2 regions of the Streptomyces sp. NPDC006384 genome follow, and region 2 is predicted to be linked to the other one. Evidence: riboswitches for the same ligand, from Rfam matches in the RefSeq annotation. Region 2 holds a riboswitch; the other holds the start of a gene.
What was found. Region 2 has a riboswitch for cobalamin ahead of ACFYOJ_RS16685 (ABC transporter substrate-binding protein). Riboswitches for the same ligand answer to the same signal wherever they lie in the genome.

Region 1 (6,524 bases), on a different contig from region 2:
CCTGCCACTCACGGCGGGGAGCCCGGAGCACGACAGTGGTGTACATGACCGCAGACCAGACAGAAGCCCTGATCGGAATGCTCGTGACCTTCGGACTCCTGGTCCTCATGGTCCTCCCCTCGGTGTTCGGCATCGTGCGCGAACGGCGCGTCGACCGGCAGATCAGGGAGGCCCGGCAGGACCGGGAGACCCGGAAGGCCCGCGAGGCCGTACGGAAGGAGACCCCGAGGACTCAGAAGTCCTCGTCCAGGTCGACGGTGCCCTCCACCGCCACCTGGTACGCCGAGGGACGCCGCTCGAAGAAGTTGGTCAGCTCCTGAACGCCCTGGAGCTCCATGAAGGAGAAGGGGTTCCCGGAGCCGTACACCGGGGCGAAGCCGAGGCGCGTCAGGCGCTGGTCGGCGACGCACTCCAGGTACTGCCGCATCGAGTCGGTGTTCATGCCCGGGAGGCCGTCACCGCACAGGTCGCGCGCGAACTGCAGCTCGGCCTCGACGGCCTCCCGCAGCATGTCGGTGACCTGCTCGCCCAGCGCCTCGTCGAAGAGGTCCGGCTCCTCCTTGCGGACGGTGTCGACCACGTCGAAGGCGAAGGACATGTGCATCGTCTCGTCGCGGAACACCCAGTTGGTGCCGGTGGCCAGGCCGTGCAGCAGGCCCCGGCTGCGGAACCAGTAGACGTAGGCGAAGGCGCCGTAGAAGAACAGGCCCTCGATGCACGCGGCGAAGCAGATGAGGTTGAGCAGGAAGCGGCGGCGGTCGGCCCTGGTCTCCAGCCGGTCGATCGACTCGACCGAGTCCATCCACCTGAAGCAGAACTCGGCCTTCTCGCGGATCGAGGGGATGTTCTCCACCGCCGCGAAGGCGGCGGCCCGGTCGTCCGGGTCGGGCAGGTAGGTGTCCAGCAGCGTCAGGTAGAACTGGACGTGGACGGCCTCCTCGAAGAGCTGGCGGCTCAGGTACAGCCGCGCCTCGGGGGAGTTGATGTGCTTGTAGAGGGTGAGCACCAGATTGTTCGCGACGATCGAGTCGCCGGTGGCGAAGAAGGCAACCAGCCGCCCGATCAGGTGCTGTTCCTCGGGGCTGAGCTTCGCGAGGTCGGAGACGTCCGAGTGGAGGTCGACCTCCTCGACGTGCCAGGTGTTCTTGATGGCGTCCCGGTAGCGCTCGTAGAAGTCCGGGTAGCGCATGGGGCGCAGGGTCAGCTCGAAGCCGGGGTCGAGCAGGTTCTTGGTGGTGTCGTTCATCACTGACAGGCCTCGCAGGACTCGGGGTTCTCCAGGGAGCAGGCGACCGTTTCGGGGTCCGGGGCGGCCTGCACGGGGACGGTGGCGGCCCGGCCGGCGGCGCGGGCGATGCGGGTCGCCGGGCGGGAGCGCAGGTAGTAGGTGGTCTTCAGGCCCCGCTTCCAGGCGTACGCGTACATCGAGGAGAGCTTCCCGATGGTCGGCGTCTCCAGGAACAGGTTCAGCGACTGGGCCTGGTCGAGGTACGGGGTGCGGGCGGCGGCCATGTCGATCAGGGCGCGCTGCGGGATCTCCCAGGCGGTGCGGTACAGCGCGCGCACGTCCTCGGGGATCCACGCGAGGCCCTGCACCGAGCCGTTGGCCTCGCGCAGCGCCTCGCGGGTGCGGGCGTCCCACACGCCGAGCCGCTTGAGGTCGTCCACCAGGTACGAGTTGACCTGGAGGAACTCGCCGGACAGCGTCTCGCGCTTGAACAGGTTGGACACCTGCGGCTCGATGCACTCGTAGACGCCCGCGATGGAGGCGATCGTGGCGGTCGGGGCGATGGCGAGGAGCAGGGAGTTGCGCAGGCCGGTCGCGGCGACGCGCTCGCGCAGGGCCGCCCAGCGCTCCGGCCAGGTGTGCTCGACGCCGTAGTGGTCGGGGTGCAGCACGCCCCGGGCGGTACGGGTCTTCTCCCAGGCCGGCAGCGGGCCCTTGCGTTCGGCGAGGCCGGCGGAGGTCTCGTACGCGGCGAGCATGATCCGCTCGGCGATGCGGGTGGAGAGGGCCTTGGCCTCGGGGGAGTCGAAGGGCAGGCGGAGCTGGAAGAAGACGTCCTGCAGGCCCATCGCGCCGAGGCCGACCGGGCGCCAGCGGGCGTTGGAGCGGCCCGCCTGCTCGGTCGGGTAGAAGTTGATGTCGACGACCCGGTCCAGGAAGGTGACGGCGGTGCGGACGGTGGCGTCCAGCCGCTCCCAGTCCATGTCGCCGCTCGCGTGGTCCACGAACGCGCCGAGGTTGACCGAGCCCAGGTTGCAGACCGCCGTCTCCCCGTCGTCGGTGACCTCCAGGATCTCCGTGCAGAGGTTGGAGGAGTGGACGACGTGGCCGGGCTCGGCGGTCTGGTTGGCGGTGCGGTTGGCGGTGTCCTTGAAGGTCATCCAGCCGTTGCCGGTCTGTGCGAGGGTGCGCATCATGCGGCCGTACAGCTCGCGGGCGGGCAGGGTCCTGCGGGCCAGGCCCTTCGCCTCGGCCGCCCGGTAGGCCGCGTCGAACTCCTCGCCCCACAGGTCGACCAGTTCCGGTACGTCCGAGGGCGAGAACAGCGACCAGGTCCCGTCGGCGTCCACCCGGCGCATGAACTCGTCCGGGATCCAGTGCGCGAGGTTCAGGTTGTGGGTGCGGCGGGCGTCCTCGCCGGTGTTGTCCCGCAGCTCCAGGAACTCCTCGATGTCGGCGTGCCAGGTCTCCAGGTAGACCGCCGCCGCGCCCTTGCGCCGGCCGCCCTGGTTGACGGCGGCGACCGAGGCGTCCAGCGTCTTCAGGAACGGGACGATGCCGTTGGAGTGCCCGTTGGTGCCGCGGATCAGCGAACCCCGGGCGCGGACGCGGGAGTAGGCGATGCCGATGCCGCCGGCGTGCTTGGAGAGGCGGGCGACCTGGTGGAGGCGGTCGTAGAGGGAGTCCAGCTCGTCCTTGGGGGAGTCCAGGAGGTAGCAGGACGACATCTGGGCGTGCCGGGTGCCGGAGTTGAAGAGGGTGGGGGAGGAGGGCAGGTAGTCCAGGCGGCTCATCAGGCCGTACAGCGCGGCGACCTCGTCCACCGCCCGGTCGGTGTCGTCCTCGGCGAGCCCGCAGGCGACGCGCAGCAGGAAGTGCTGGGGCGTCTCGACGGCCTTGCGGGTGACCGGGTGCCGGAGCAGGTAGCGGCTGTACAGCGTGCGCAGGCCGAAGTAGCCGAAGCGGTCGTCGGCGGCCGGATCGGTCAGCGCGTCCAGGCGGGCCGCGTGCAGCCGTACGAACGCGGCGGTGCGGTCGGCGATCAGGCCCTCGCGGTGGCCGGCGGCGACGGACTCGGTGAAGGTGGTGACGCCCTGGGAGGCGGCCTCGGCGCGGATGGCGAGGGTCAGCAGGCGGGCGGCGAGGCGGGAGTAGGCCGGGTCCTCGGAGATCAGGCCGGCGGCGGCCTCCGTGGCGAGCTCCCGCAGTTCCGCCTCGTCGGCACGCGCGGAGCGGCCGCGCAGTGCGGCGGCGGCGACCCGGCCGGGGTCGGCGTCGGGGAGGTCGGCGGTGAGGCCGGTCAGGGTCCGCAGCAGGGCGGCACCGGGTCCGTCGGATTCCCCGGTCACCGTCACCGGGGTCGCTGAGGCCGGATCGGCTGGCGCGATGGTCACGTGGAGCACTCCCTCGCTCGGCACGGGGCCTTGCGGAGGGCAGGGGGCAGCTCACGAGCGCACGCGGCGTCGCGTCCACCGGCCCATTCCACGAGGCCCGGACGTCATGGCACCCGGGCCAAGGCGGCCGGGTGCACTGCCGGCAGGTCATCGGACTGGACATGCGTGCGCGCACGTGTGGGGACGTACGGAAACACACAAGTACACCGTTGCGGGACAGTTCCGGATTCGCACCGGATTCCCCTGCGGCGACAGCGAGCATGAGCATACATCTTGTGCCGCGGCCCGCGACCACCCCCAGATGTTGTGCCGCGTCGGTGTCACAGGGGCAGCCGGTAGGTGAGCAGCACGATGTCGTCGACCTCGGGCAGCGGGTTCCAGTCGCGGTCGGGGGTGCGGGCGAAGCCCAGCCGCTCGTACAGGCGGTGGGCGGTGCGCATCGCCTGCTGAGTCGACAGGACGAGGCCGGTACAGCCCTCGACGGCCCGGGCACGGTCGGCGCAGAACCGTACGAGGGCCTCGCCCACGCCGCGTCCCCGGGCTTCGTGGGCGACGGCGAGCATGCGTATCTCGGCCTCGCCGGGCCGGGCGATGTCGGCCATGGGACCGCCGGACGGCACGAAGGTCACGCCGCCGAGGACGCGGCCGTCCGCGACGGCGGCCAGGACCTCCGCGGCCGCCGCCCGCTTGGCCACGTTCCGCAGCTCGCCGAGGTACGCGTCGCTCTCCCCGAAGTCGAGGAGGCCGTCCTGGAGATAGGCCCGTGCGGTGATCTCCCCGAGGGTGCCGTACTCGTCGGGGGCAGCCTGCCGGATCACGAAGTCCATGCCGCCGAGTGTGCCCGACAGGTACGACGACGGGCCGCCGGATTTCTCCGGCGGCCCGTCGCTCGCGGGTGCGTTCAGTGCGAGGAACCCGCCGTGGCCGGGGGCAGCTTCACCTGGACGCCGGGGTCGCCCGCGTCCGCCGTGTAGTCGCCCGGCTGCGTCTCGTCGACGCCGTCGGGCGCCTTGAGGCCCTTCAGGACGAAGGTCAGGACCACGGTGATCAGCACGTTCAGCACGAAGGCGGTGAGACCGATGTAGCCGATCTCGCCGATGCCCGGGATCTCCTTCGCGGAGCCGCCGAAGTGCTTCTGCGTCGGCGAGGCCACCCCGTACGCGGCGACCGTGCCGTAGACCATGCCGACCGCCCAGCCGCCGAGCAGCGCCCAGCGGTGGAACCAGCGGGTGAACAGGCCGCCGACCAGGGCCGGGAAGGTCTGCAGGATCCAGATGCCGCCCAGCAGCTGGAAGTTGATCGCGACCGTCTTGTCCATGCCGAGGACGAAGACCAGCGCGCCCACCTTCACCAGCAGCGACACCAGCTTGGAGACCTTGGTCTCCTGCTCCGGGGTGGCGTCCGGCCTGAGGAAGTCCTTGTAGATGTTGCGGGTGAAGAGGTTCGCGGCCGCGATCGACATGATCGCCGCCGGGACCAGCGCGCCGATGCCGATCGCCGCGAAGGCCACGCCCGCGAACCAGTTGGGGAACATGTTCTCGAACAGCTGCGGGATCGCCAACTGTCCGTTCTTCACCTTCACCCCGGCCGCGATCGCCATGAAGCCCAGCAGCGCGAGCATGCCCAGCATCAGTGAGTACAGCGGCAGGATCGTGGTGTTGCGGCGGATCACCTCACGGCTGCGCGAGGACAGCGTCGCGGTGATCGAGTGCGGGTACATGAACAGCGCGAGCGCCGAGCCGAGCGCCAGCGTGGCGTACGTCCACTGGCTCGTCCCGGCCGGTACCAGGCCGCCGTTGCCCGCCTCGGTGAACTTGTCGCCGGCCGCGGCGAAGACGTCGTCGAAGCCGCCCAGCTCGATCGGGATGTAGATGATCGCCACCACGATCACGAGGTAGATCAGCGTGTCCTTCACGAACGCGATCAGCGCCGGGGCGCGCAGCCCCGACGAGTAGGTGTACGCGGCCAGCACACCGAAGGCGATCAGCAGCGGCAGGTCCTTGACGAACCAGTGGGTGTCCTCGCCGCCGCCGACGCCCATCACGTCCAGCACGGCCTGGATGCCGACCAGTTGGAGCGCGATGTACGGCATCGTGGCGAGGATGCCGGTGACGGCGACCGCCAGCGACAGCCCCTTCGAGCCGAACCGGCCGCGCACGAAGTCCGAGGTCGTCACGTACCCGTGCTTGTGGGAGACCGACCACAGTCGGGGCAGGAAGGTGAAGATCAGCGGGTAGACCAGGATCGTGTACGGCACCGCGAAGAAGCCGGCCGCGCCCGCCGCGTAGATCGCCGCCGGGACGGCCACGAAGGTGTACGCCGTGTAGAGGTCGCCGCCGAGCAGGAACCAGGTGACCCAGGTGCCGAAGGAGCGGCCGCCCAGGCCCCATTCGTCGAGGCTGTGCTCGTTCGCGGCCCTGCGCCAGCGGGCGGCCAGGAAGCCCATGGCCGTGACCAGCGCGAAGAAGAAGACGAAGACGGCGAGTGCGACGCCGTTCACGCCGTCGTTCATCCGGCACCGCCTTCCCGGCGGGCGCGCTGGTCACGCTGCCAGAGCTTGTACGCGATCACCGTCAGCAGGGTGGAGATCAGCACCCACGCCATCTGGTACCAGTAGAAGAACGGGATGCCGATGAAGGCCGGCTCGCTCCTGGCGTACGAACCGACCCACAGCATGGCGACGAACGGTGCGACGAGGCAGCAGGCGATGACGACGCGCACCGGCGTCACCGTGGGTCCTCTGCTCGCTTTCGGGACTCCTGACATACGGGGGCTCCGTCCCCTGGCTGGTCACCTGGTGCAGTGCGCACGAAAATCTAGGTGACGCCGTCGGCGCGGCGGAAGACCTCGTCCGTGTATCGCGCCCCCCGGACCGCGGTGCCGGGCACCGCGCGGGACGGGCG
Region 2 (6,524 bases):
GCCGTCTTCGCCGTGGGCACCGTGGCCGGACCGCTGATCGGCGGTGTGCTGGTCGACACCTCGTGGCTGGGCTGGCGCTGGTGCTTCTTCATCGGCGTGCCGTTCGCGCTGCTCGCCATCGTCCTCCTGCAGCGCACGCTGCGGCTGCCGACCACGCGGCGCGAGGTACGGATCGACTGGCTCGGCGCCTTCCTGATCGTCGCCGGTGTCTGCGCGCTGCTCATCTGGGTGTCGCTGGCCGGCAACCAGTTCGACTGGGCGTCCTGGCAGTCCTACGCCCTCGTGGGCGGCGGCGTCCTGCTGCTGGTCGCCGCGGTCTTCGTGGAGAGCCGTACCGCCGAGCCGGTCATCCCGCTCGGCATCTTCCGCAACCGCACGGTGACCCTGACCACGGTCGCCAGCCTCTTCGTCGGTGTCGCCATGTTCGGCGGGACCGTCTTCCTCTCGCAGTACTTCCAGGTCTCCCTCGGCAAGTCGCCGACCGTCGCCGGTCTGATGAGCCTGCCGATGATCCTCGGCCTGCTGGTGTCGTCGACCGTCGCCGGCCAGGTGATCAGCCGGACCGGCAGGTGGAAGCGGTACCTGGTCGCGGGCGCCGTCATCATGACCGCCGGACTCGCGCTGCTGGCCACGATCGACGCCGGCACGCACTTCGCCCTGCTCAGCCTCTACATGGCGGTCCTGGGTGTCGGCGTCGGCATGCTGATGCAGAACCTGGTGCTGGCCGCGCAGAACGACGTGCCCGCCGCCGATCTGGGCGCCGCGACCTCCGTGCTGTCCTTCTTCCGCAGCATGGGCGGCACCATCGGCGTCAGCGTCCTCGGCGCGATCCTCGCCAACCGGGTCACCAGCGAGATGACCGACGGGCTCCGGAAGGCGGGCATCACCGCCCCGGCCGGCGAGGGCTCGGGCGAGGGCAGTGTGCCGGACATGTCCACGCTGCCCGAGCCGATGCGGGCGATCGTCGAGCACGCCTACGGTGTCGCCACGGCGGACCTGTTCCTCATCGCCACGCCGTTCGCCCTGTTCGCCCTGATCGCCGTGGTGTTCCTGAAGGAGAAGCCGCTGAAGACCACCAGCGGCATGGAGCGCCTCGCCGAGGAGTCCGGTGACGCCGCCGCGGCGCCCGCCGGGAAGGGACCGGCGGCGCCGGTCGGCTGAGCCGTCACCGGCACCGCCACACCGATACACAGGCACACGGAGCCGCCTGCCCGGCCGGGCAGGCGGCTCCGTCGCGACCGGGGCGGGGCTGTCCCGTCAGGGTGCCCAGGTACCGGACGTGCGGGCGGCCGTCCGGCCCGGTGCCGGTGACCTCGGCGCGGACCCGGTACACCTCGGCGACCAGGTCCGCGGTCAGCACCTCCCCCGGTTCCCCCGCCGCCACCACGCGGCCCTGCGACAGCACCACGAGGTGGTCGCAGTACATCGCCGCGAGGTTGAGGTCGTGCAGGGCGACGACGCTGGTCACCGGCAGCGCGGCGACGAGCGCGAGGACGTCGAGCTGGTGCTGGACGTCGAGGTGGTTGGTCGGTTCGTCCAGCAGGAGTTCGCGGGGCTGCTGGGCGAGGGCGCGGGCGATCTGGACGCGCTGGCGCTCACCGCCCGACAGGGTGTGCCACAGCCGGTCCGCCTGCGCCGTCAGGCCGGTGCGCTCCAGGGCGCCGGTGACCGCCTCCTCGTCGGCGGCCGACGCCGGCGTCCAGGCGCGGCGGTGCGGGATCCGGCCGAGCCGGACGACGTCCCGGACGGTCAGCTCCACCTGCGTGTCCGCCTGCTGTTCGACCACGGCGACGCGCCGGGCCACCTCCCGCCGGCCCAGCTCCGCCAGCGGGCGTCCGTCCAGGGTGACGACCCCGCCGGCCGGCGCCAGCACGCCGGCGAGCAGCCGCAGCAGGGTGGACTTGCCGGAGCCGTTGGGGCCGAGCAGACCGGTCATGGCGCCGGGCCGGGGACTGATGCCGACGCCGTCCAGGATCAGCCGGCCGCCCGCGCTGCGGGAGACCCGTTCGGCCGCAAGGGTCATCGGGCCCTCCGGGTGCGGTACAGCACGAGGACGAAGGCGGGCACGCCGATCAGCGAGGTCACCACGCCCACGGGCACCTCCTGGGGTTCGAGGACGGTACGGGCCAGGGTGTCGACCCACACCAGGAACACCGCCCCGGCCAGCGCGCACACCGGCAGCAGCCGGGCATGGCCGGGGCCGGTCAGGGCCCGTACCGCGTGCGGGAGCACCAGGCCGACGAAGCCGATGGCGCCCGCCGAGGCGACCAGGGCGGCGGTGAGCAGGGCGGTGGCGCACAGCAGCACCAGCCGGGTGCGGGCCACGTGGACGCCGAGGGCGGCGGCCGCTTCCTGCCCGAAGGCGAAGGCGTCCAGCGTCCTGGCGTGACCGAGGCAGACGGCCAGGACCGCGAGGAGCACGGCGGCGCCGGTCCACACGTCCGTCCAGCCGGCCCCGCCGAGCGAGCCGAGCAGCCAGAACAGCACGCCGCGGGTGGTCTCGGCGTCGGCGGCGGTCATCACGACGAACGAGGTGAGCGCGGAGAACAGCTGCATCGCGGCGACGCCCGCCAGCACCACCCGGTCGGGGGTGCCGCCGAGGCTGTGGCTGAGCAGCAGCACCAGCGCGAACGAGCACACGGCCCCCGCGAAGGCGCCGCCCGGCACCGACACGGCGCCGCCGCCCACGCCGAGCACCACGACCAGGACGGCGCCGGTGGAGGCGCCCGAGGAGACGCCGAGCACGAAGGGGTCGGCGAGCGGGTTGCGCAGCAGGGACTGGAGCACGGCGCCGCACACGGCGAGTCCCGCGCCGCACACCGCCGCGAGGAGGGTGCGGGGCAGCCGCAGGTTCCAGACGATGCCGTCGCGGATCGGCGTGACGTCCGCGGCGCCGGCGCGTCCGCCGAGGTGGGCGGCGACCACGGACCACACCTCGCGGACGCCGATGTCGGCGGGGCCGACGGTGACGGCGGCGGCGACGGAGGCGCACAGGGCGAGGACCCCGGCCGCGGTCCACACCAGGTGGCCGCGTCCGGCGCGTATGCCGGGGGTCACTTCGCGGGTCCGGACGCGCGCAGTGCCGCCGCGACCCGCTCGATGCCCTCGACGGTGCGGATGGTGGGGTTCATGGCCTGGCCGCTCAGGAGCACGTAGCGCTTCTCCCGTACCGCGGTCATGTTCCTGGTGACCGGGTCGGACTCCAGGAACTCGATCTTCTTCGCGGCGGTCTCCGCGGTCTGCTGCCTGCGGGTGAGGTCGCCGACGACCAGGACGTCGGGGTCGCGGTCGGCGACGGTCTCCCAGCCGACCTGCGGCCACTCCTCGTGGGTGTCGTCCATGGCGTTGCGCGCGCCGACGGCGCGGGTGATGACGCCGGGGGCGCCGCAGCAGCCCGCCATGTAGGGCGAGGCGGAGTTGGCGAACCAGTACATGAGGGTGACGCCGGAGGCGTCGACGCCGGCGGTGGCCCTCGCCACCCGGGACTCGAGGTCCGCGACGAGTTTCTCGCCGCGTTCCTCGACGCCGAACACCCGGGCGAGGTCGCGGACTTCGCCGTAGACGGTGTCCATGGTGAGCGGTTCGGCGCGGACGCCGTCGCCGTCGCCGCTGTTGTCCTTGCCCGCGCAGTCGGACGGGGACAGGTAGGCCGGTACGCCGAGTTCGGCGAACCGCTCCCGGCCGACGACGCCGCCGCGGCCGAGCGTGGAGGCGAAGGAGGCGGCGACGAAGTCGGGTTCGGCGTCCAGGACGGTCTCGAAGGACGGCATGTCGTCGGCGAGCCGGGGCACTTGGGCGTTCGCCTTCTCCAGGCCCTTCATGACGGGGTCGGTCCAGGTGGCGGTGCCCGCCATGCGGTCGGCCAGGCCGAGCGCGAGGAGGATCTCCGTGGTGCCCTGGTTGAGGGAGACCGCGCGCCGGGGCGGCGCGGTGATCCGTATCTGGTGCCCGCAGTTGTCGACGGTGCGCGGATAGCCGGCGGCCCCGGCCGGCGCGGCGGAGCCGGTGGCGGAGGGGCCGGATCCGCAGCCGGACGCCAGCAGGGCGCCGGCGAGCAGCGGGGCGGAGAACCTGAGGAGGCGGGGGGTGCGGGGGCCGCGTGCGGCGCGCGCTGCTGGCAAGGGTGATCCTCTGGCGTCGAGGGCTCATGCGCGAAGCCCGTCCGTACGGTGTGTCCCGCGTCCCGTGGGGGGGCGCGGTGCCAGCAGGTCTTCGGACTCGGGATCGACCGGACGGAACGCCTTCCCGGACGGCTCCTGCCGTCCAGTGGCCCTTGTTCCGCCCGTCCCCCTCACCGCTGCGCGTCAGTTCCGGATTCGCACCGGATTCCCTGACCCAAGGTGGGTTCGACTGGCCTCGGCAAGCTACCACAGGGCCGGTGCGCCGGCGGGGGCGGGCACCGCACGGATCCCGTACTCCCTGAGGCGCGCCTGCACGCTCCGGCCCCCTCGCACCGAAACGGGCCGTTCCCCGGCCGTACGTCTGCCTGTCACGGGACGGACTCCGCGGCGACGGAAACCACGATCACGATCACCCGGTGTCCGTTGTTGTCATGTATTCGCCTTGATCCTTTTTAAGGAGTACCGGTATGACCAGGTTCCCCCTCGGCCGGCCGGCCGCCTGCGCCTTCGCCGCGGCCGTCGTCCTCCTGCCCGCGTCGCCGGCCTCGGCCGGCGACGGCGCGCTGCCGACCGTACGGCCCAAGGCCGAGACGGCGCCCCTGTACGACGACGAGGCCGGCGGGAACGCCGACGCCGACGACCCGGCCATCTGGCGCAACCCGGCCGACCCCGACCGCAGCCTCGTCGTCGCGACGGCCAAGGAGGGCGGGCTGCGCGTCTACGACCTCGACGCCCGCCTGGTGCAGTCGGTGGCCGCCCCCGCGGCCCCGGGCGCCGACGACGCGCCCGGCCGCTTCAACAACGTCGACCTGGTGCACGGGATGCGGCTGAGCACCGGCAAGGCGGACCTCGCGGTCACCTCCGACCGGGGCAGCGACCGCCTGCGCGTGTACCGCATCGACCCGAACAGGCCGGACCGTCCCCTGACGGACGTCACCGACCCGGCCGCCGCGCCGGTCTTCTCCTCCGGCCAGGAGGAGATCAACGACCAGCGCACCGCGTACGGGCTGGCCACCTGGACCGACCAGAAGACCGGCCGCTCCTACGCGCTGGTCAGCCAGCGCGAGCGCACCAGGATCGCCCTGCTGGAGCTGGTCCCGAACGCGTCCGGCGGCGTCGGCTACCGCGAGGTGCGCACGCTGGACCTGCCCGACTCCTTCCGGCTGCCGAACGGCAAGACCTGGAAGCCCTGCGGCGAGCCCGGCGAACTGCCCCAGGTGGAGGGCATGGTCGTCGACCCGGCCGACGGCACCCTGTACGCCGGGCAGGAGGACGTCGGCATCTGGCGCATGCGCGCCGACCTCACCGACACGCCCCGGCTGATCGACAAGGTGCGCGAGTACGGCGTCCCGGCGACCTACGACGAGCCCTCCGACGAGTGCGTCGCCGGCACCGACCCCGGCTACGGCGGCGACCTGCTCACCGCCGACGTGGAGGGGCTGACGCTCCTTCAGGAGTCCGACGGCGACGGGTACCTGCTGGCGTCCAGCCAGGGTGACGACACCTTCGTCGCCTACGACCGGGAGAAGGACGAGGACAACGAGCACGAGGGCGGCTTCCGCGTCGCCGCGGCCTCGTCCCGGCTGGACGGCTCCGAGGAGTGCGACGGGGCGGCGGTGCTGAACCAGCCGCTGGGCAGCCGCTACCCCGAGGGTCTGCTCGTCGTGCAGGACGGCCACGACGCCCCGGGCGACGGCGACCGGGACGCCACCAACTTCAAGTTCGTCGACCTGGGCGACGTCAAGGACGTGCTCGAGGACTGATCCCTCCGTCCGTCGTCCGGCACGGGACGCCCCCGGTTCCTCGCGGAGCCGGGGGCGTCTCCCGTCGGACCGCTCCGGGCGTGCCCGGCGGTCCCTCGCCTCACGGGCGCCTCACGGGCATCTCACGGGCGCCTCACGGGCGCAGGATCAGCCGGATCGGGTTGCCCTCCTTCTTCTCCAGCCGTGCGACCGCCTCGGCGGCCCCGGCCAGCGGCAGCTCCCCGCTGATGGAGCCGGAGAAGTCCAGGCGTCCGCCCTGGAGGAGCCGCAGCAGCTGGGGCAGGGCCACGGGCATGTCGGAGCCGTAGTGGCCGAGGATCCGCTGCTGGAGGTAGCTGAAGCGGGTGCCCTCCGTGACGCTGAGCGGCTTGTCGGTCAGGCCCACCAGGACCAGCCGTCCCTTGCGGCCGAGGACGGAGAGCGCCTGCTCGCGCACGGCCGGCACGCCCGCGAAGTCGAAGGCGGCGGCGAGTCCCACGCCCCCGGTCACCGCGGCGACGGCCTCGCGCAGGCCCGGGTCGGCGGAGTCCAGGGCGAGGTCGGCGCCGGCGGCCAGGGCCCGCTCGCGCGCCACCGGGTTGGGGTCGACGGCGACCACCGGGCAGGCACCCACGGCGCGCAGCAGCTGCACGGCGTGCAC

Region 1: linked by a shared signal. The riboswitch ahead of ACFYOJ_RS02810 (ribonucleoside-diphosphate reductase subunit alpha) and the one ahead of ACFYOJ_RS16685 (ABC transporter substrate-binding protein) in region 2 are both predicted to bind cobalamin.

The regions. Positions count from the first base shown of each region.
Region 1 is NZ_JBIAHR010000002.1:162,344-168,867, reverse strand. Features, by position in the region: gene ACFYOJ_RS02820 (hypothetical protein) at 45-320, shown strand; gene ACFYOJ_RS02815 (ribonucleotide-diphosphate reductase subunit beta) at 233-1,246, opposite strand; gene ACFYOJ_RS02810 (ribonucleoside-diphosphate reductase subunit alpha) at 1,246-3,621, opposite strand; cobalamin riboswitch at 3,745-3,925, opposite strand; gene ACFYOJ_RS02805 (GNAT family N-acetyltransferase) at 3,942-4,448, opposite strand; gene mctP (monocarboxylate uptake permease MctP) at 4,523-6,133, opposite strand; gene ACFYOJ_RS02795 (DUF3311 domain-containing protein) at 6,130-6,387, opposite strand.
Region 2 is NZ_JBIAHR010000010.1:268,023-274,546, reverse strand. Features, by position in the region: gene ACFYOJ_RS16700 (MDR family MFS transporter) at 1-1,161, shown strand, start outside; gene ACFYOJ_RS16695 (ABC transporter ATP-binding protein) at 1,166-2,023, opposite strand; gene ACFYOJ_RS16690 (FecCD family ABC transporter permease) at 2,020-3,057, opposite strand; gene ACFYOJ_RS16685 (ABC transporter substrate-binding protein) at 3,054-4,121, opposite strand; cobalamin riboswitch at 4,186-4,370, opposite strand; gene ACFYOJ_RS16680 (phytase) at 4,589-5,884, shown strand; gene ACFYOJ_RS16675 (zinc-binding dehydrogenase) at 6,018-6,524, opposite strand, start outside.